DNA from 2 places in the Mesorhizobium sp. WSM1293 genome. Region 2 is predicted to be linked to the other one. Evidence: predicted binding sites of a transcription regulator. Region 2 holds the regulator's gene; the other holds the start of a gene.
The links. Region 2 encodes HrcA, which represses chaperone genes, less so after heat shock. Its sites were predicted from a motif close to GTTAGCACTCNCNNNNNGNGAGTGCTAAC; they were not measured.
Positions count from the first base shown of each region.

Region 1: a site for HrcA is predicted at 6,968-6,996, ahead of M729_RS01000000134635 (co-chaperone GroES). Genes of this name have one in related genera too.

Region 1 covers NZ_AZUV01000001.1:880,033-890,634, forward strand. Annotated here, with positions in the region: gene M729_RS0104480 (LysR family transcriptional regulator) at 1-881, shown strand, start outside; gene M729_RS0104485 (PAS domain S-box protein) at 1,003-2,448, shown strand; gene M729_RS0104490 (ester cyclase) at 2,558-2,935, shown strand; gene M729_RS0104495 (YeiH family protein) at 3,077-4,135, shown strand; gene M729_RS0104500 (GAF domain-containing protein) at 4,136-4,633, opposite strand; gene groL (chaperonin GroEL) at 4,884-6,515, opposite strand; gene M729_RS01000000134635 (co-chaperone GroES) at 6,549-6,911, opposite strand; gene M729_RS0104515 (hypothetical protein) at 7,163-7,411, shown strand; gene M729_RS0104520 (DUF1488 domain-containing protein) at 7,408-7,674, shown strand; gene M729_RS0104525 (DUF6500 family protein) at 7,706-7,927, opposite strand; gene M729_RS0104530 (hypothetical protein) at 7,981-8,172, opposite strand; gene M729_RS0104535 (hypothetical protein) at 8,178-8,381, opposite strand; tRNA gene M729_RS0104540 (tRNA-Cys) at 8,584-8,659, opposite strand; gene M729_RS0104545 (LacI family DNA-binding transcriptional regulator) at 9,119-10,162, shown strand; gene M729_RS0104550 (sugar ABC transporter substrate-binding protein) at 10,226-10,602, shown strand, end outside.
Region 2 covers NZ_AZUV01000004.1:378,706-389,307, reverse strand. Annotated here, with positions in the region: partial or broken gene M729_RS01000000134750 (sorbosone dehydrogenase family protein) at 1-451, opposite strand, end outside; gene M729_RS0107415 (hypothetical protein) at 550-747, opposite strand; gene hrcA (heat-inducible transcriptional repressor HrcA) at 772-1,869, opposite strand; gene rph (ribonuclease PH) at 2,027-2,743, shown strand; gene M729_RS0107400 (VOC family protein) at 2,927-3,337, shown strand; gene rdgB (RdgB/HAM1 family non-canonical purine NTP pyrophosphatase) at 3,337-3,984, shown strand; gene hemW (radical SAM family heme chaperone HemW) at 3,981-5,144, shown strand; gene M729_RS0107385 (low molecular weight protein tyrosine phosphatase family protein) at 5,148-5,471, shown strand; gene M729_RS0107380 (EamA family transporter) at 5,497-5,934, shown strand; gene M729_RS0107375 (hypothetical protein) at 6,008-6,196, opposite strand; gene rsmI (16S rRNA (cytidine(1402)-2'-O)-methyltransferase) at 6,331-7,260, shown strand; gene M729_RS0107365 (YraN family protein) at 7,253-7,630, shown strand; gene M729_RS0107360 (undecaprenyl-diphosphate phosphatase) at 7,711-8,517, opposite strand; gene M729_RS0107355 (glutathione S-transferase family protein) at 8,678-9,370, shown strand; gene queG (tRNA epoxyqueuosine(34) reductase QueG) at 9,351-10,505, shown strand; gene M729_RS0107345 (SDR family oxidoreductase) at 10,502-10,602, shown strand, end outside.

The DNA.
Region 1 (10,602 bases), on a different contig from region 2:
ATGAGCTAACCGCCTTCCTCGCTGTGGCGCGCGAGGAAAGCTTCACCAGGGCGGCGGCCAAGCTCGGGGTTTCCCAATCGGCGCTCAGCCACACGGTGCGGGCGCTGGAGGAGCGGCTGGGTCTACGGCTCCTGACCCGCACCACGCGCAACGTGTCGCCCACCGAAGCCGGGGAGCGGCTGCTTCGCACCGTCGGGCCGCGGCTGGACGAGATCGAGACCGAGCTCATTGCCTTGAGCGCATTGCGGGAAAAACCCGCCGGCACCATCCGCATCAGCGCCGGTGAGCACGCCGCCGATGCGACCCTGTGGCCGGCGATCGCCCCGCTGCTGCCCGACTATCCCGACATCAAGGTCGAGATCATCGTCGACTATGGACTGACCGACATCGTCGCCGAGCGCTTCGACGCCGGCGTGCGGCTGGGCGAACAGGTGGCGCGCGACATGATCGCGGTGCGCATCGGCCCCGACATGCGCATGGCGGTGGTCGGCTCGCCAGCCTATTTCGCTACCCGACCAAAGCCGCGCACGCCGCAGGACCTGACCACCCACAATTGCATCAATCTGCGGCTGCCCACCTATGGCGGGCTCTATGCCTGGGAGTTCGAGAAGGCCGGACGCGAGCTGAAGGTTCGGGTCGAAGGCCAGCTTGTGTTCAACACGGCCGCGCTGCGCATGAACGCGGTGCTCGCCGGCCTCGGCCTTGCCTATCTGCCTGAGGAGCAGGTGACGGCCCATCTGGCCAACGGCCGGCTGGTGCGTGTGCTCGCCGACTGGTGCGGGCCCTTCCCCGGCTACCATCTCTATTACCCCAGCCGCCGGCAAGCCACGCCGGCCTTCTCGCTGCTGGTCGAAGCGCTGCGATACCGGGGCAAGGTGTAAGTCGGTGAGCAGCTTCCACCCGGCTTTGACTCGCCGCCGCCTGCGGTGACTATCCCCGGAAATGGTCGCGGAACCATTTCCGCGGCACCGCGTTCACTGCGGTTAACTGGAACTCCTATACGTGGCGCAAGTGACGAAAACCTCGAGCTCGACCTTTGATCTGCCCCACCAAATCCTCGATAATCTTCCCGTAGCAATCTACACCACCGACACCGAAGGCAAGATCACCTATTTCAATCGGGCCGCGGCAGATTTCGCTGGGCGCGAACCCGAGCTCGGAAAAGACCGATGGTGTGTGACGCACAAGCTGTTCACGACCGACGGTGAAATGTTGCCGCATGACCAATGCCCGATGGCTGTCGCGCTAAAGGAGAACCGGCCGGTCAGAAACCAGTCGGCTATCTCCCAACGCCCGGACGGCACGCGTGTGCCGTTCCTTCCCTATCCCACGCCGCTTCATGACGAGCAGGGCAGACTGGTCGGCGCCGTCAATATGCTGTTCGATCTCACTGACCGCCATCATGCCGACGAGGCCAGGCATCATCTGTCAGCCATCGTGGAGTCTTCCTTCGATGCCATCGTCAGCAAGGATTTGAACGGAGTCATCAGGAGCTGGAACTCAGCCGCCCAACGTCTGTTCGGTTACACCGCCGACGAAGCAATCGGAAGGTCGGTAACTATGCTGATACCGGACGACCATTTGGACGAAGAGCCGCGCATATTGGAGCGCATCCGCAAAGGCGAGCAGGTCGAGACCTACGAAACCATCCGCCGCCGCAAGGACGGCAGCCTTGTGCCCGTATCCCTGACAATCTCGCCGGTGCGCAACGCCGTCGGGCAGATCGTCGGCGCCTCGAAGATCGCCCGCGACATATCAGTAGCCAAGGAGAACGAATATCGCATCCGCATGCTGATGCGCGAGGTCAACCACCGGGTGAAGAACCAGTATTCCGTCATCATCTCGATGATCCGGGAGACCAGCAAGCGGTCATCGACGCCGGCCCAGTTCGAACGTCAGGTGCGCGAGCGCATCATGGCGTTGTCGCTCTCGCATGACCTTCTGGTTTCCGGCGACTGGAAGGGCGCCACGATCTTCGAACTGCTGCTTGCGCAGGCCAAACCGTTCGGCAACGAGGAGCGGATCTCAATGTCGGGCCCTTCCCTGACGCTGAGCCCCAATGCCGTCCAGTACCTCGGCATAGCGTTTCATGAACTCGCGACCAATTCCGCTAAATACGGCGTCCTTTCGGCCGCAGAGGGAACGATAACGGTGCAATGGAAGGTAACCGGACTGGTCGGCCAGAAACAGTTCCAGCTGATCTGGAAAGAGAGAGATGGTCCTGAAGTACAGACGATCGGCCATGGTGGTTTCGGCAGCGTGGTGCTGCGGCGCGTCGCTCCAGCCGCGGTGAGCGGCACCGGTGTTCTCGAGCATGATAGCCACGGTGTCACCTGGACGCTGCAAGCACCGTTGACCCAACTTGAGGCCTCGGTTGACAGCGAGCACGTTGATCAGCGTGCATTGGACCAGGTGATGAGCGGACACGAATTCGGAATTGTTCCCTGAACTTGGGCACTGGCAACAGGACTACGGCCCGCTATGTGTTGCTTTTATTGTACGTCCTGGCCTTCAGCCCTGTCGCAATATGGCGGGCATCAGCACCGGAGCCATCGCCGTGACCGTGACCGACCTCTATCGAGGCTACATCGCCTGCCTCAACAATCAGGACTGGCAGAAGCTGCATCGCTTCGTTCATGACGAGGTGCACTACAATGGCGACCGCGTCGGACTGTCGGGTTACCAGGACATGCTGGAGCGCGATTTTCGGGAAATCCCAGACCTCTATTTCGATATCCAGTTGCTGATCGCCGAACCGCCGTTCCTAGCCAGCCGGCTTCAGTTCAACTGCACGCCGAAGGGAACCTTCTTCGGGCTCCCTGTAAACGGCAGGAAGGTGTCCTTCAGCGAGAACGTCTTCTATGAATTCCTCGACGACCGGATCAGGAACGTCTGGTCGGTGATCGACAAGGCCGCGATCGAGGCGCAGCTTTAATCCAGGTCGCCCAGAAAGCGACGTCTGCGCGGCAGCGTCCGTGGATCGTTCGTAAAAATCGATTATTCTAACGAAAATAATTCGTTGGAAAGATTGGTTTAGGAATGGCATTCTCCCGGCATACCCGCCTGGAGCATTGCATTGTCTTCCGTTTCCCACTTCGCGAACGATATTCCAAAAAGCGCGTTTCCTGCCGATGTCGCGCAAGGGCGAAAATCCCTTGGCTGGAATGGCATCGTCCCCGGCATCGTGCTGGTCACGATGATCACTGCCGTCGCCTTCTCGGCGCGCAATGTTTCCGGCCTCGCGCTGTTCAGTCCAATGATCCTCGCCGTCGTCGCCGGCATGATCTACTCCAACGTGCTCGGCACGCCCGTGCACGCCAAAGCCGGTATCGCATTCTCGCAAAAGCGCCTGTTGCGCTTCGCCATCGTGCTGCTCGGCTTCCAGCTGACGCTCGGCCAGGTGGTCTCGATCGGCGCTGGCGGCGTCGGCATTGTCGCGGCGACGCTTGGCGCCACCTTCGTTTTCACCATCACGCTTGGCCGGCTGATCGGCGTCGACGCCAAGCTGGCGCAGTTGATCGCCGCCGGCACCTCGATCTGCGGCGCTTCGGCCATCGTCGCCACCAACATCGTCACCGATGCGCGCGACGAGGACGTCACCTACGCCGTCGCCTCGATCACCTTGTTCGGCACCGTCGCCATGCTCGGCTTCCCGCTCATGGCGCCCATGCTCGGCCTCGACCAGCACGCTTTCGGCCTGTGGGCCGGCGCCTCGATCCACGAGGTGGCGCAAGTCATCGGCGCCGGCTTTCAGAACGGCACCCAGTCCGGCGAGATCGCCACCGTCGCCAAGCTGACCCGCGTCGCCATGCTGGCGCCGATGGTCGTCGCGCTCGGCCTGATGGCGCGCGGCAGGAGCAGCAGTGAGGTGGCGGCGCGGCCGCCCATGCCGTGGTTCGTCGCCGCCTTCGTCGCTGTCGTGGCGTTGAACAGCTTGGTCACGGTGCCCACCGAGGTGAAATCGGCAATGGCGCTCGCCACCACCATCATGCTGACCATGGGCCTGGCCGCCATGGGCCTGCAGGCCGACATCTCTCAGTTGCGCTCGCGCGGCCTGCGCCCGCTGGCGCTCGCCTTCTCGGCCTTCCTGTTCATCGGCTGCTTCAGCCTGATGCTGGTGAAGTTCGTAGGCTGATCAGTCCTCGAACGAACTCGCCGCGGCATAGATCGCCGCCAGCGTCTCGATGCCGGCCTGGTCGGCCTTGTCGAAGCGGCCGGGCAGCGGGCTGTCGAGATCGAGCACGCCGAAGACGCCTTCATCGTCCTCGAGCAGCACCACCAGTTCCGAGCGCGAATCGGCATCGCAGGCGATGTGGCCGGGAAAATCATGCACGTCCTTGATCAGCATCGAGGTGCCGAGTTCGACCGCCGTTCCGCACACGCCCTTGCCGACGGCGATGCGCACACAGGCCGGCTTGCCCTGGAACGGCCCGAGCACCATTTCCTCGTCCGACTGCAGGAAATAGAAACCGGCCCAGTTGAGGTCCGGCACCATCTGGAAGATGAGTGCTGCGGTGTTGGCGGCGTTGGCGATCGAATCGCGCTCACCCTCGAGCAGCGCCTTCAATTGGGTGGCGAGGTCGCGGTAGAACGTGGGCTTGTCTGAGGTGTCGATGGCCTTGGCCGCAAACATGAACGTGTCTCCGTGTCGGGGATGGCGGTTCGTCCGATCGCTTGCCAAAGTCCGGCGAGCTCCGCAACCAGACGGCCGCCTGGACAGTCTAGCGTGGATTGCGTCCCCTTCGAAAGCCGCAAGATCATGATTGCCTCCCGGGACTGAGCCGGGCGACTGCGTAAACTTTGCGATGATCATCTTGAGAATCGTAGCGGCCCCGATCGGGGCCGCCATTCACATCTCCAACAGATCGGACAAATCCTGGGTTTTAGTAGCCGCCCATGCCGCCACCGCCGCCACCCGCAGGTGCTGCATCCTTGGCCGGAACGTCGGTGATCATCGCTTCGGCGGTGATCAGAAGGGCTGCGATCGAGCCGGCATCCTGGAGTGCGGTGCGCACCACTTTCGCCGGATCGACGATGCCTGCCTTGATCATGTCGACATAGACCTCGTTCTGGGCGTCAAAACCCTGATTGTGGTCCTTGCTGTCGGTGAGCTTGCCGACGACGATTGAGCCTTCGACGCCGGAATTCTCGGCGATCTGGCGGATCGGCGCTTCGAGCGCCCGCAGCACGATCGTGATGCCGGCCGTGACATCGGCATTGGCGCCGGTCAGGCCGCCAAGCGCCGAGCGGGCACGCAGCAGAGCGACGCCGCCGCCGGGCACGATGCCTTCCTCGACCGCCGCGCGGGTGGCGTTCAGCGCATCGTCGATGCGGTCCTTCTTTTCCTTGACTTCCGACTCGGTGACGCCGCCGACGCGGATGACGGCAACGCCGCCGGCGAGCTTGGCCAGCCGCTCCTGCAGCTTTTCCTTGTCGTAGTCTGACGTCGTCTCCTCGATCTGGCCCTTGATCTGAGCGACGCGCGCCTGGATGGTCGCCTTGGTGCCGGCACCGTCGATGATCGTGGTGGTGTCCTTCTCGATCAGCACGCGCTTGGCGCGGCCGAGCATCTCGATGGTGACGTTTTCAAGCTTGATGCCGAGATCTTCCGAGATCATCTGGCCTGATGTCAGCACGGCGATGTCTTCCAGCATCGCCTTGCGGCGATCGCCGAAGCCAGGCGCCTTGACGGCCGCGACCTTGAGGCCGCCGCGCAGCTTGTTGACGACCAGCGTCGCCAGAGCCTCGCCCTCGACGTCCTCGGAGATGATCAGCAGCGGCCTGCCGCTCTGCACCACCGCTTCGAGGATCGGCAGCATCGCCTGCAGATTGCCGAGCTTCTTCTCGTGGATGAGGATGTAGGGCTCTTCCAGCTCGACGCGCATCTTGTCGGCATTGGTGACGAAATAGGGCGAGAGATAGCCGCGGTCGAACTGCATGCCTTCGACGACGTCGAGTTCGGTCTCTGCGGTCTTGGCTTCCTCGACGGTGATGACGCCGTCATTGCCGACCTTGTCCATAGCCTTGGCGATCATCTCGCCGACGCTGGCATCGCCATTGGCGGCGATGGTGCCGACCTGCGCGATCTCGGCCGACGACTTGACCTTCTTGGCGCGCGCCTGGATTTCCTTGACCACGGCGGAAACCGCCTGGTCGATGCCGCGCTTCAAATCCATGGGATTCATGCCGGCGGCGACCAGCTTGGCGCCTTCGCGCAGGATCGAGGCGGCCAGCACCGTGGCGGTGGTGGTGCCGTCACCGGCGAGGTCGTTGGTCTTCGAGGCCACTTCGCGCACCATCTGGGCGCCCATGTTCTCGAACTTGTCGGCAAGCTCGATTTCCTTGGCGACGGTGACGCCGTCCTTGGTGATGCGCGGCGCGCCGTAGGCCTTGTCGATGATGACGTTGCGGCCCTTGGGGCCGAGCGTGACCTTCACCGCATTGGTGAGGATCTCGACGCCGCGCAGCATGCGGTCGCGCGCGTCGGTGGAGAATTTGATTTCCTTGGCAGACATGATTTTTATCCAGTACGTTCGGAGAAAATAAGGTCAGGCAGCTTTCTTGGCGGCCACGGTCTTGTCGGTTGCAGCGGTCTCGCCCTTGTCGATGATGCCAGTCTCGTCCTTGTCGATGACGCCCATAATGTCGGCTTCCTTCATGATCAGAAGGTCCTCGCCGTCGATCTTGACCTCGGTGCCCGACCATTTGCCGAACAGGATGAAGTCGCCGGCCTTGACGTCAAGCGGAACAAGCGCGCCGTTTTCGTCGCGTGCGCCAGGGCCGACAGCGATGACTTCGCCCTCCTGCGGCTTTTCCTTGGCAGTGTCGGGGATGATGATCCCGCCCTTGGATTTGATATCGCCTTCGGCGCGACGAATGACGACGCGGTCGTGGAGTGGCCGAAATTTCATGGGAACTTTCTTTCTGGGGGCCGGCACAGGCGGCCACGCCCCTCCTCTATAGACGCGTTGGCACTCGATAGATAGGAGTGCCAAAAATTATTCGCGTACCAAATTAAATATTCAAAAGTATTATTTCAGCTGGCCGTTTCGTGATATCCGCAGAATGTCAAATAATTCAAAAGATTGAATTTTGCCGATCGAGTGCCTATTTATCGGACAAGTTCACTTTCACGATTTCAGGCACAAGGGAGATTTCTTCGATGGCCGAAGGCAATCAGACGATCATGGAAAAAGCTGAAGCCCGCTTTGTCGACAAGCAGAAGAAGACAGCGGAGAAAAACAAGGCGACCGCCGAATATATGTCCGAGGCAAGAGCCAGGGAGATCAAGACGGCAAGGCTGAGGGAGCTTCGGCTGGCCAAGGAAGAGGCTGATCGTGTCGCCGAGGCCCTGAACCCGACGCCGAAGAAGAAGCGGGTGACCAAGAAAGTCACGGAGGCCAAGACATGAGCCTCACCTTCCCCAACCGCAGCCGCAGCTATGACGAGGCGGGCCAGCGCATCCGTTTCGTCGGCCATGACGGCATGTTCCAGATCTCGTTCTCCGTCGCCGCCGACGCCATGGCCAAGATGCGGCCGGGAACCGCGGCCGATGAAGCCGGTTATCTCCAGACATTCGACACCGAGAGCAGTGCCATCCGCGAGGTCGCGTCGAAGGCCTACGACCGCACCCACAAGAGCATGTATGTTCTGACGGCGTCCGATTTCGGCTGATCAGTCCATTGCATGTCGCTCAAAACGACGATTAAAGATCCATCCCCTCGACCATCGCGCGTATCTTCGCAGCCTTTTCGAAATGGTCGAGGCGGTGGGTTCTGATCCACCATTCGGCGGCTTCCATCAGGAGTTCGGGGTTGTCGTTTCTGTTGGCGAAAAACGCATAGAACGACACGCCGACGCCGGCCCCCTTCTCGGAGATCTTGCGGTCGCAAATCTCCAGTATCTTCTGCTTCAGGCTGGCTCTCACGGGAATCCCTTGATTTGCGGTGCGGCAGGCTTCCGCCGGCGGGCCGCTACGGATCAGGCCTTGCGCTCGGCCCGTTCGCGGCGTTTGACATCGCGGACATTCATCTGCACGACCATGTCCTCGGCCTCGCGCGGCCCCATCCCGACCATCACCTTTTGCCGGACCACCGCAGGCTGGCCGGTGAAGACATCGATGATGCTCCAGCTCTGGGGAAGCTCCATACGCAGCGTGTAGCGGTTGGCCATGCCGGTCAGCCTTGCATCGTGAAAAACACGGCGCCCAGGATCAGCACCGTCCAGGCGACGACCGACAGTTTCAGCACCATGCCGCCATGCACGGCCAGAAGCTTCCGCAGGTGCGACACACCTGCCGACGAGGCCGGTGCCGCCGCCAGGGCGGCAGGGGCCTTAAGGCCAAGTTTTCCAAAGACGGGCAGCAGCGACGGTTCACGCACGAAAGGCCTCGAATGTCAGGGAAAAGCGAAGCAAGAACGCTCGGCTCCCTTCCATACCACTCTTTTCGCGCGTGCCGGCATGCCAAATGCAAGACAGGACTGCTTTAACGTCCGGTCCGCACCGCCTTCGTAACGCACAAATCTATTCGTGGGGACTGACTGCCCTTGGGGCAGATTGGGACTGCTGTTCGACGCGAAATTTTGGAGGCCTCGCCTCGGAATCGAACCGAGGCTTCAGAGATTTGCCGTCTCCAGCGTAGCCGCTCCGCCACGAGGCCATGGCTGTTGAAGTAGCGGCCAAATATTTACGGAAAGGTTAATCCCGAGGGACTGTTCAGAATTTTCGGCACGATCTTCAGACCGTCCGCCAGCACATATTGCGGCCAGGTTTGCTGCCCGGCAGCGCCAACCCCTTTGCCGGACCTCGCATCCCGCGCACGCTGCGATCCTTCACGCCTCAAGCGGCAGCCCGCCCCGTCTCGACCGAGGGCCTCCAGCACTGCGACTGGCGCTCTTCCCCTGAGCTAAGTGCTGCCGGCGCTGCTTTAACCCGCGTTTGCATTCGAAGGAAGAGAGCAGAGGCCCAACCAGCTTTTCCCTTGAACGGCGATCCAATCTGGTCTAGCCTCAGCTGAGAAAAGGTTTTCTCAAACAATTTCAGTCGGGCTCGGCCACCTGCCGGGCCTCTTTCAGATCGGTAAGAGAAAACCTTTTTCCAACTAAGGACTCTCGGCGCGATGCCATCGGACGATCTGCCTGTTCCGGTCTTTTCCAAGCCAGTCACCTTGCGTGACGTGGCCGCGCAGGCCGGAGTCAGCGTCGCTACCGCATCCAAGGCGCTCAACAGCCAGGGCCGGATGACAGCCGAGACGCGCGAACGCATTCGCGAGACCGCCCGGCGGCTTGGCTTCCGGCCCAACAGCCTGGCGCAAAGCCTGCTCCGACGCCGCAGCTTCACCGTCGGCCTGCTCACCAACGATACCTATGGCCGCTTCTCGCTGCCGCTGATGTCGGGCATTTCGGACGCGCTGGTCGACAATGGCGTCTCGGTGTTCCTGTGCAATGTCGAGGAGGATCCGCGGCTGGGCCAGATGCATGTCGACGCCATGCTCGACAAGCGCGTTGACGGCATCATCGCCACTGGCAAGCGCATCGATCGTCATCTGCCCGTCGACCTCTCCAATCTGCGCGTCCCGGTGATCTATGCCTTCACGCAGCCCGACCCCGACGCCGTTGCCTTCGTCTCGGACGATGTTGGCGGCGCCCGGCTGGCCGTCGAGCATTTTTGCCGGCTTGGCCGCAAGCGCATCGCCCACGTCACCGGGCCGGCGAGCTTTGCCGTGGTGCACGCGCGCGTTCAGGCTTACCGCGACGTGCTCGCCGAAAACGGCCTGACGGTCAGCGAGCCGCTGCTCGGCTCCTGGTCGGAAGCCTGGGGTCACCAGGCGATTGCGCAACTGTTCGACGGCAAAAGCGAAAGGCCGGACGCGGTCTTCTGCGGCAACGACCAGATCGCGCGCGGCATCATCGATGCTCTGCGCGAACGCGGCCTCGACGTACCCAGGGATGTCGGCGTCATCGGTTTCGACAATTGGGAGATCGTGGCCGAGGCGACGCGCCCGCCGCTGACCTCTGTCGACATGAACCTGGTCGCGCTCGGGCGCGAGGCCGGGTTGACCCTGCTTTCGCTGGTCGGCGGCAAGCCCGCCGCGCCCGGCATTCGAAAACTGCCGTGCCGGCTGGTGGTGCGGCAGTCATGCGGCCATCCGCCGGGTGGCTGAAAACGAAGCGCCGCGCAATCGGCGCCAAGCCGCGGACCGCGGCCAACCTTGGAGGAGGAGAACATGAGGAACCTGATTGCCAAACTGGCCCTGGCCGCTGCCGTTCTGGGCGGCGGTCTCGGCACTGCCGCCGCCGAGACGGCCAACATATGGGTGCGCGCCGACGGTTCGAATTTCATGCCGAGGATCGTCGATGCCTACAACAAGGCGCACACCAACCAGGTCAAGCTCGATATCATCCCCAATGCCGAGATCATCCCCAAATACGGTGCCGCGGCCGCCGGCGGCACAGCGCCCGACGCGCTGTCGCTCGACCTGATCTACACGCCCTCCTTCGCCGCAGCCGGCCAATTGGAGGACATCACCGACTGGGCAAAGTCCCTGCCCTATTTTGCCAGCCTGTCGCCGGCGCATGTGAAGACCGGCACCTACAAAGACCA
Region 2 (10,602 bases):
CCGGCGGATAGAAGGCAATGCCATAGGGCCGGTTGAGATTGCCGGCAAAGATGCCGTCCTGCGCCGGCTTCGCACGGCCTTCGGCGAGGCGATAGATGCGGACCTGGTTGGCTTTGCTGTCGGCGACGAACAGGTCGCCATTCGGTGCGACGCGTACGACGCGTGGATTGTCGATGCCCGATGCAACCAGCTCGGCCGAGAAACCCGGCGGCAGTTGCAGCTTCGCGTCTGCCGGCATGTCCGCGATGCCGGCGCTGTTCGAGGTCGACCGGGTGGCATTGGGCTTGGGCAGATCATCCGGTCTGATCAGCCGGCGGGTGCCCGGCTTGTCCGCTCGCCAGTCGCCGAAGGCAGCCGCGCCTTTCAGCACCGGTTCGTCCGCCTGCTGGGCGAATGAAGCGGTCGAGACAAACAGTGCGGCGGAAAGTGCGGGGCCGGCAAAACGCATCATTCGGTCCTCCAATGTTCGGGCGTGAAAACAGGAACGAGCGGTTTCGTCGATCGTTCCACGGCACACGATGAGGTGAAGGAAGCTTGCGGTTTCCCGGTTCAGGTCCCGGCGGCGTAGAAATCGTCGTCGAGGCGTTTTTCCAACTCGACGAGGTCAGCCGGCAGCGGCAAGCCCATGGCGCGCATTTCCCGTAGCTTTTCGCGCAGCTGCTCCTGGATCTCGTGCTGGTCTTCCGGCTGGTTGACCATCTCCTCGAGCAGCAGGCTGATCCGGGCCTTGAATTCTTCGAGCGCCATCGTCGTCTCCTCGGTTGGATCAGCTCAGCGCAGCATGCGTGAAATCAACTGCGCCGTATAGTCGACCATTGGGACGATGCGCGCGTAATTCAGCCGGGTCGGGCCGATGACGCCGAGCGCGCCGACGACGCGGGCATCCTTGTCGCGATAGGGGGCGACGACCAGCGACGAGCCCGACAGCGAAAACAGCTTGTTTTCCGAGCCGATGAAGATGCGCACACCCGAGCCCTGCTCGGCGAGGTCAAGCAGCTGGATAAGCCCGTCCTGCGTCTCCATGTCCTCGAACAGATGGCGCAGCAGCTCGATGTCGGCCTGGGCGGTGACGTTTTCAAGCAGATTGGCACGCCCGCGCACGATGAGCCGTGCCGGCAGGCCGCTGTCGGCACCGGCCCACACCGCCAGCCCCTTCTCCACCAGGTCCTGCGACAGCGTGTCGAGCGCGGCCCTGGTTTCTTCCTTGATGCGAGCGATCTCGATCCGCGCCTCGGCAAGCGTGCGGCCGCGTATATGGGCGTTGAGGAAATTCGAGGCCTCGTGCAGTTGCGAGACGGTGATGCCGGCGGGCAGGTCGACGACGCGGTTCTCGACGTCGCCATTCTGCGACACCAGCACCGCCAGCGCCTTGGTCGGCTCAAGCTGGATGAATTCGATGTGCTTCAGCGCCACCTCGTTCTTGGCGGCCAGCACCAGGCCGGCGCCGCGCGACATGCCCGACAGCATCTGGCTGGCCTCGGTCAGCATGTGCTCCAGCGTCGCACCGGAGCCGGACGCCCGCACCTGTGCCTCGATGGCGCGGCGCTCCTCGTCGGAAAGGTCGCCAAGCTCCATGAAGGCATCGACGAAGAAACGCAGGCCGGCCTGTGTCGGCAGCCGGCCGGCCGAAATGTGCGGCGCGTAGATCAGGCCGAGATGCTCGAGGTCGCTCATCACGTTGCGGATGGTCGCCGGCGACAGCGAGGACGGCAGGATACGCGACAGGCTGCGCGATCCCACCGGTTCACCGTCCCTGAGATAGGAATCGACGATGCGCCGGAAGATGTCGCGGGAACGCATGTCGAGCGCCTGGAATACTGGCGACTGAAGCGCGGGCGACTGCGAACTCGGATCGACTGCCTTGGTCATACGGCCAAAAACCTCCGGCCCAAGGATATAGACTTACACTGCACCCGCGCAACCCGGTGTCTGTGTCCGATCGTCAGGCCATTTTCCTTTGCGCCACGCGTCCCATGCGGTTACAAGCCGGCCAAGATTCCGAAAAATGACAAGAAAGCAGCCCTGAATGCGCCCTTCCAAACGCCAATTCGACGAAATGCGTGCCATCTCCTTCGAGCGTGGCGTCTCCAAGCATGCCGAAGGCTCATGCCTGGTGAAGTTTGGCGACACGCATGTCCTGTGCACGGCCAGCCTCGAGGAAAAAGTGCCGGGTTGGATGCGCAACTCCGGCAAGGGCTGGGTGACGGCGGAATACGGCATGCTGCCGCGCTCGACCGGCGAGCGCATGCGCCGTGAGGCTTCGGCCGGCAAGCAGGGCGGCCGCACGTTGGAAATCCAGCGGCTGATCGGCCGCTCCTTGCGCGCCGTGGTCGATTTGCAGGCGCTGGGCGAACAGCAGATCACCGTCGACTGCGACGTCATCCAGGCCGATGGCGGCACCCGCACCGCATCGATCACCGGCGGCTGGGTGGCGCTGTATGACTGCCTGCGCTGGATGGAAGCGCGCCAGATGGCCAGCGTCGCCAAGGTGCTGAAGGACCATGTCGCGGCGATCTCCTGCGGCATCCATGACGGCCAGCCGGTCATCGACCTCGACTATATCGAGGATTCCGCGGCCGGCACCGACGCCAATTTCGTCATGACAGGCAAGGGTGGCATCGTCGAGATCCAGGGCACCGCCGAGGGCGAGCCTTTCTCCGAGGAGCAGTTCGCGGACCTGATGGGCCTGGCCAAGAAAGGCATCCAGCGGTTGGTGAGTTTGCAGCAGATGGCAGTGGCTTAGTTTTTAGATGTCGAGCCTGAGCGCCCCCCTCTGGCCTGCCGGCCATCTCCCCCTCAAGTGGGGAGATCGGATGTCGTCTAGGGCTTCGCCAATCTCCGGCGTTGTAGGGTGCGCGACAATGCAGAAGCTGCCAATCTCCCCAGCTGAGGGGGAGATGGCCGGCAGGCCAGAGGGGGGCGCCTCGTGACACCCTCCGCCATCCTGGAATCGGCCCTCTACGTCACAGACCTGCCCGCCGCCGAAACCTTCTACACCGACATCCTCGGCCTCAATCTCCTCGGCAAGGTCGACGGCAGGCACCTGTTCTTCCGCTGCGGCCCCGGCGTGCTGCTCGTCTTCAACGCCGAGGCAACCAAAATCCCGCCGGCGCCCGGCGCGAGGCTGCCGGTGCCGCCGCACGGCGCGGTCGGCCAAGGTCATCTCTGCTTTACGGCGACCGCCGATGAAATCGCCGGCTGGAAAGCCCATCTCGAGGCAAAGAAGATCGCCATCGAGAGCGAATTCGAGTGGCCGCAGGGCGGCCGTTCGATCTATATACGCGACCCCTCGGGCAATTCGATCGAATTCGCCGAGCCAAGAATCTGGGGCCTTTGATGCATTCTCTCGATGGCAAGAAGATCGTCGTCGCCAGCCATAATGAGGGCAAGCTGCGCGAATTCGCCGACCTGATGGGACCGTTCGGCTTCGAAGCGAAGTCGGCCAGGGAGTATGGCCTGCCGGAGCCGGACGAGACCGGCACCACCTTCGAGGAGAACGCCTACATCAAGGCGCTCGCCGCCGCCAAGGCGACCGGCTTGCCGGCGTTGTCGGACGATTCCGGCCTGTGCGTCGACGCGCTTGACGGCGCGCCCGGCGTCTACACCGCCAACTGGGCCGAAACCCCGGACGGTTCGCGTGACTTCGGCATGGCCATGCAACGCACCGAAGTGGCGCTGCAGGAGGTCGGCGCCGCCTTGCCGGAGCAGCGCAAGGGACGCTTTGTCGCCGTCATCTGCCTGGCGTTTCCCGACGGCGAGGCGGAATATTATCGCGGCCAGGCCGAGGGCACGCTGGTCTGGCCACCGCGCGGCGAGCTCGGCTTCGGCTACGATCCTGTGTTCCTGCCCGATGGCTTCGAAAAAACCTTCGGCGAAATGAGCGCCGAGGAAAAGCATGGCTGGAAGCCCGGCCAGGCCACGGCGCTGTCGCACCGCGCCCGCGCCTTCCAGAAATTCGCCCAAGCTCGATTGGGCTCGGCATGAGCATGCTGCTCGACCGGACGCCCGGCTTCGGCGTCTATGTCCACTGGCCGTTCTGCGCGGCCAAATGCCCCTATTGCGACTTCAACAGCCATGTTCGCCACCAGCCGGTCGACCAGGAGCGCTTTGCCGCCGCCTTCGAGGCCGAACTGGCGACGATGCGCGAGCGCACCGGGCCGCGCGAGGTGACCAGCGTTTTTCTCGGCGGCGGCACGCCCTCGCTGATGAAGCCGGAAACCGTGGCCAGGGTTCTGGACGCCGTGGCGAAGAACTGGACGGTGCCTGCCGGCATCGAGGTGACGCTGGAGGCCAATCCCTCCTCGGTCGAGGCCGAACGCTTTCGCGGCTACCGGGCAGCCGGCGTCAATCGCGTGTCGCTCGGCGTGCAGGCGCTGAACGACAAGGATTTGCGCTTCCTCGGCCGTTTGCACAATGTCGAACAGGCCCTGCACGCCATCGGCTTCGCGCGGGAAATATTCCCAAGGCTGTCCTTCGACCTGATCTACGCCCGCCCCGGCCAGACGCCGGAGGCTTGGGCATCGGAGCTGGAACAGGCGATCGGCCATGCCGCCGACCATCTGTCGCTCTACCAGCTGACCATCGAGGAAGGCACGCCCTTCCACGCGCTGCATGCGGCAAAGAAATTCGTCATCCCCGACAACGACCATGCCGCCGACCTCTATGCGCTGACGCAGGAGATCACCACGGCGCACGGCCTGCCGGCCTACGAGATTTCCAACCACGCCAGGCCGGGCGCCGAGAGCCGGCACAACCTGACCTATTGGCGCTATGGCGAATATGTCGGCGTCGGGCCGGGCGCGCATGGCCGCTTCGTCGAGAACGGCCGCCGCACGGTGACAATCGCCGAGCGGATGCCGGAAACCTGGGCCAATCTGGTCGAGGCCAAGGGCCATGGCGTCACCGGCGGCGAGATCCTGACGCGCTCGGAAGAGGCCGACGAATTCCTGCTGATGGGCCTGCGGCTGGCCGAAGGCATCGATCTCTCCCGCTACGAGGCGTTCTCCGGGCGCGGCCTGTCGAGCGCGCGGCTGTCGATGCTGCAGGGCGAAGGGCTGGTGGCGCCGATCGGCAATGCGCGCCTGCGCGCCACGGCCGCCGGCATGATCGTGCTCGACGCGGTGGTCGCCGATCTGGCGCGCTAACCCTTGAAGAACGTCCTTTTCGTCTGCAGCCAGAACCGCTTGCGCAGCCCGACCGCCGAACAGGTGTTTTCAACGCGCCGTGATATCGAGGTGGCCTCGGCCGGAACCAACCACGATGCCGACACGCCGCTGACGCATGAGCTGGTGGCTTGGGCCGACATCATCTTCGTCATGGAAAAGGCGCACCGCACCAAGCTGCAGAAGAAATTCAGGGCCAGCCTGAAGAAGGCGCGTGTGATCTGCCTCGACATACCTGACAATTATGAATTCATGGATCTGGAGTTGATTGGCCTTCTGAAGGCACGCGTTTCGCGGTATCTCGGTTAAGACGCCATCCGCGAAGGCCACCCGCATGAACCTGACCGTATCCTCCTGGCAATTCTGGGCACTGCTCTCGGCTGCATTCGCTGCCCTGACGGCGATCTTCGCCAAGGTCGGCATCGAGAACATCAATTCCGATTTCGCCACCTTCATCCGCACGATCATCATCCTGATCGTGCTCGGTGCCATCCTGCTCGCCAGCGGCCAATTCCAGTCGCCGGCTACGATCTCGGGAAAGACCTGGGCTTTCCTCGCCCTGTCCGGTCTGGCGACCGGCGCTTCATGGCTCTGCTATTTTCGCGCCCTGAAGATCGGCAATGCGGCGCAGGTGGCGCCGATCGACAAGCTAAGCGTCGTGCTTGTGGCGGTGTTTGGCGCGGCCTTTCTCGGCGAGCGGTTGTCCGGAGCGAACTGGCTTGGCGTCGCCCTTATCGCGGCGGGTGCTGTGCTGGTCGCCTATCGAGGGTAGTTGCGCGCCATGGCGTGCGTTCTTCGTTTCAAGACGGGTGATGAAGATATCGAAGCGATTGGGCATCGTCCGGTCAGTGCTCCGTCGTGCTGTCGGGTTTGTTGTCGGAAAGGCTGACGTTCGTCGGCAAGGTGCCGGCGACGCGCTCTTCGGTCAGGCTGTGCTCGGTCTTGGCAGACGGGCGCTTGTCCCTGGGGGTGGCAACGCGGTTGCGGCCGGCATAGTAGGGTTCGAAAGCGTCTTGTATCTTGAGGCTGTCCATCCTGTCCTCCTCCGGAATCAGGGGGCTAATCTGCCAACGCCGGTTTGGTTCCCCACTGTGGCAAAGGAAAGGCGAATTCCCTACATCGGCATCAGCTTTTGCAAGCCCGCGTCAGCCGTGCCAAACAGGGCTGAATGGAGAAGTCGTCAGTGACCGCAGAGACGGGCAAGCGCAGCTATGTGGTCGGGCAGACCGAGATCGCGGCCCGGCCGCTGGAGCCGGCGCTCTATCTGGTGGCGACGCCGATCGGCAATCTCGCCGACATCACGCTGCGCGCGCTGGAGACGCTGGCCGCCGCCGACATCGTCGCTTGCGAAGACACACGGGTGTCGCGCGTGCTGCTCGACCGTTATGGCATCCGCCGCCGCACCACAGCCTATCATGAGCATAATGCCGGCGAGGCCGGGCCGAAGCTGATCGCGGCGCTCCAGGCCGGACAGAGCGTGGCGCTGATCTCCGATGCCGGCACGCCGCTGGTGTCCGATCCCGGCTACCGGCTGGTCGGCGAGGCGCTCGACCACGGCATTCGCGTCGTGCCTATCCCCGGCCCATCGGCGCCGCTCGCGGCGTTGACCGCATCCGGCCTGCCCTCCGATGCCTTCATGTTCGCCGGATTTTTGCCGGTCAAATCAGGGCAGCGGCTGACGCGGCTGGAGGCACTCAAAGCCGTGCCGGCGACATTGATTTTCTTCGAATCGCCGCGCCGGCTGGCCGAATCCCTCGGTGCCATGGTCGAAGCGCTGGGCGGCGAGCGAAAAGCCGCGATCGGCCGCGAGTTGACCAAGACCTTCGAGGAGATGCGCACCGGCACGCTTCAGGCGCTGGCCGACCACTATGCTGCGGCCGATACGCCGAAGGGCGAGATCGTCGTCTGCGTCGCTCCGGCCGAGGCCAGGGCGCACGAGCCCGCCGACATCGACCGTCTGCTTCTGTCGCTTGCCGCCGAAATGCCGGCCTCCAAGGCGGCGGCAGAAGCCGCGAAGATGACCGGCGGCCAGAAACAGGCGCTCTATCGGCGATTACTGGAACTCAAGGATGCTTCGGGAGAAAGCGACGGTGGCTGAACGCCCGAGCGCCAGCCGCCAAAAAGCCTATCGGCGCGGCCATCGCGGCGAATGGCTGGCGGCGGCAGCGCTGATGCTGAAGGGCTACCGGATCCTGGCGCGCCGTCACCGCACGCGCTTCGGCGAGATCGACCTGATCGCACGGCGCGGCGATCTGGTGCTGTTCGTCGAGGTCAAGGCGCGCCGGTCGCTGATGGAAGCCATGGAGGCGATCGGCCACGAATCGGAACGTCGCATAGAAGGCGCGGCCGACATCTGGCTCTCGCGCCAAGCGGACTACGGCAGACTGTCGATGCGCTTCGACATGGTCGCGGTGCTGCCCTGGCGCTGGCCGGTGCATGTCGAGAACGCGTTTTATGGGAAGAGTTAGAGGGGGCAGCCCTCCTTCATTCGTCATCCACGGGCGGAGCCCGTGGGACGAAGCGTGAGGGCCGCTACGCGGAACACTCCTCACCCCCAGATCATCAACGCCACCAACCCAACACCGCCCACCACCAGCCGCCACCAGCCGAACAGCGAGTAACCCTTGCGCGAGACGTAATCGAGCAGGAAGCGCACGACGATGAGCGCCGTGACGAAGGCGGCGACGAAGCCGACGGCGATGATCGGCAGGTCGGCGCTGCTCAGCACGTTGCGGTTCTTGAACAGGTCGAAGGCGAAGGCGCCGACCATGGTCGGGATTGCAAGGAAGAAGGAAAATTCAGCGGCCGCGCGCTTGTCGACGCCCAAAAGCAGGGCGCCGACGATGGTCGAGCCCGAACGCGATGTGCCGGGAATGAGCGACAGGCACTGGAAAAGCCCGATCTGCAGGTAAAGCCGGGTCGGGAAGCGCTCGACGTCGCGATAAACAGGCTTGAGGTTCATGCGGTCGACCACCAGCAGCACGACGCCGCCGATGATCAGCATGATGCAGATCAGCCTTGGCGATTCGAACAGCACCGTCTTGATGAAATCATGCGCCAGCGCGCCGATGAATGCCGCCGGCAGGAAGGCGATGAGGATGCCGATGACGAAATGCCTGGTCAGTCGGTCGTGCGGCAGTTCGAGCAGCATTTTCCAGAGGCGGCGGAAATAAACGCTGAGGATCGCCAGGATGGCGCCGAGCTGGATCAGGATCTCGAAGGCCTTGCCGGTCGAGTGGAAGCCGAGGAAATGGCCGGCGAGCAGGATATGGCCGGTCGAGGACACCGGTATGAACTCGGTCAGCCCCTCCAGCAGGCCGAGCAGCAGGGCTTCGACGATGGTCTGGCTTTCCATGGCTACCTCGGCATTGGCGTGACGGCTGACAGAAGGGCTTGCTTGTCATGGCGTTGAAGTCCCCCTATAGGTCGCAACACCCTGACGGCCCGCTAACCGGGCGGCCAAGACTTACCGGTGCGCCCTGCGATTCGCCAGTGCGCTTTATCATCGCGGAACCATGCTCACGCTTTTCCACCACCCCATGTTCGCCACCTGTCGCTTCGTCCGCCTCGCATTCGGCGAGTATGGCGAGGAGCTGGCTTTGATCGAGGAAAAGCCGTGGACCCGGCGCAAGGAGTTCCTGGCGCTGAACCCGGCCGGCACGCTGCCGATCCTGCTGGCCGAAGGCGACGTGCCGATCGTCGGCGCGACGGTCATATCGGAATATCTCGATGAAACGCGCGGCGTGCTGAAGCGCGACAAGCGGCTGTTCGCCGAGGACCCGATGCAGCGCGCCGAAATCCGCCGGCTCATCGACTGGTATCTCAACAAGGCTGAAAGCGAAGTCACCCGCCATCTGGTGCGTGAGCGCGTGCTGAAGCCGGTCATGCCGGAAACGGCGGGCGGCGGCTCGCCCGACTCGGGCGCGATCCGTGCGGCGCGCGCCAACATCCGCCAGCACATGAAATACACCAACTGGCTGGCCGGCACCCGCCATTGGCTGGCCGGCTCGAGGGTCACCTATGCCGATCTCGCGGCCGCGGCGACGCTGTCGGTGCTCGATTATCTCGGCGAGATAGACTGGCGCGAGCACAGCGCTGCTCGCGAATGGTACACGCGGGTCAAGTCGCGGCCTTCCTTCCGGCCGCTTTTGACCGACCGGGTGCGCGGCCTGTCACCGGTGTCGCATTATGCGGACCTCGACTTCTGACGCCGCAAAACTGCGCGCGCTGATCGACGCTGAGGCGCAGCGCGCCGGCTTCGATGCCGTCGCCGTCACCTCCCCCGATGCGATCCCGCTGGCGCCGGCGCGCCTGGCCGAATTCGTCGCCGACGGCTTTCACGGGTCGATGGACTGGATCGCCGAGACGCTGCAACGCCGCAGTGAACCAACGGCCCTCTGGCCGCAGGTACGCTCGATCGTCGTGCTGGCGATGAACTACGGCCCCGACCATGATCTTCGCGAAGTGCTGGCCAAGCGCGACCGCGGCGCGATCTCGGTCTATGCGCAAAACCGCGACTATCACGATGTGATGAAAGGCCGGCTGAAGGAGATCGCCGGCAAGCTCGTTGCCCGCGCCGGCGGTGACGTGAAGGTGTTCGTCGACACCGCACCTGTCATGGAAAAGCCGCTGGCCGAAGCCGCCGGGCTTGGCTGGCAAGGCAAACACACCAATCTGGTCAGCCGCGAGCACGGCTCCTGGCTGTTCCTCGGCACCATCTTCACCACCGCCGAACTCGTGCCCGACCGCGCCGAAATCGACCATTGCGGCTCCTGCCGCGCCTGCCTCGACGCGTGCCCGACCGATGCTTTTCCGGCGCCCTACCGGCTCGATGCGCGGCGCTGCATTTCCTATCTCACCATCGAGAACAAGGGGCCGATTCCGCACGAATTCCGCGAAAAGATCGGCAACCGCATCTATGGCTGCGATGACTGTTTAGCCGCCTGCCCGTGGAACAAATTCGCCCGGGCGGCTTCGGAAGCAAAACTCGCCGCGCGCGATGATCTGCGCGAACCACCGCTCGCCGACCTTTTGGGTCTCGATGACGCGGCCTTCCGCGCTTTCTTCTCCGGTTCGCCGATAAAACGCATCGGCCGCGATCGGTTCATCCGCAACGTGCTGATCGCCGCCGGCAATTCCGGCGATGCCTCTCTTGCCGACACTGTGCGCGCCTTGCTGGACGATGCCTCGCAGCTGGTGCGGGGCGCGGCAATTTGGGCGCTGGCGCGGCTGGTGCCCGATGCCGAATATTCAGAAAGGGCAGCCCTCGGCCTGAAAACCGAGAGCGACGAAGCCGTGCGCGACGAATGGCGTCTGGCGCGGCCAACCAGGGCGAATGCATGAGCGAAAAGCAGATATTCATCTTCGGCGCCGGCTATTCCGGCAGGGCTTTTGCTCGGGCCAACAAAGGCGCCGCGACGATCTTCGGCACGACACGCTC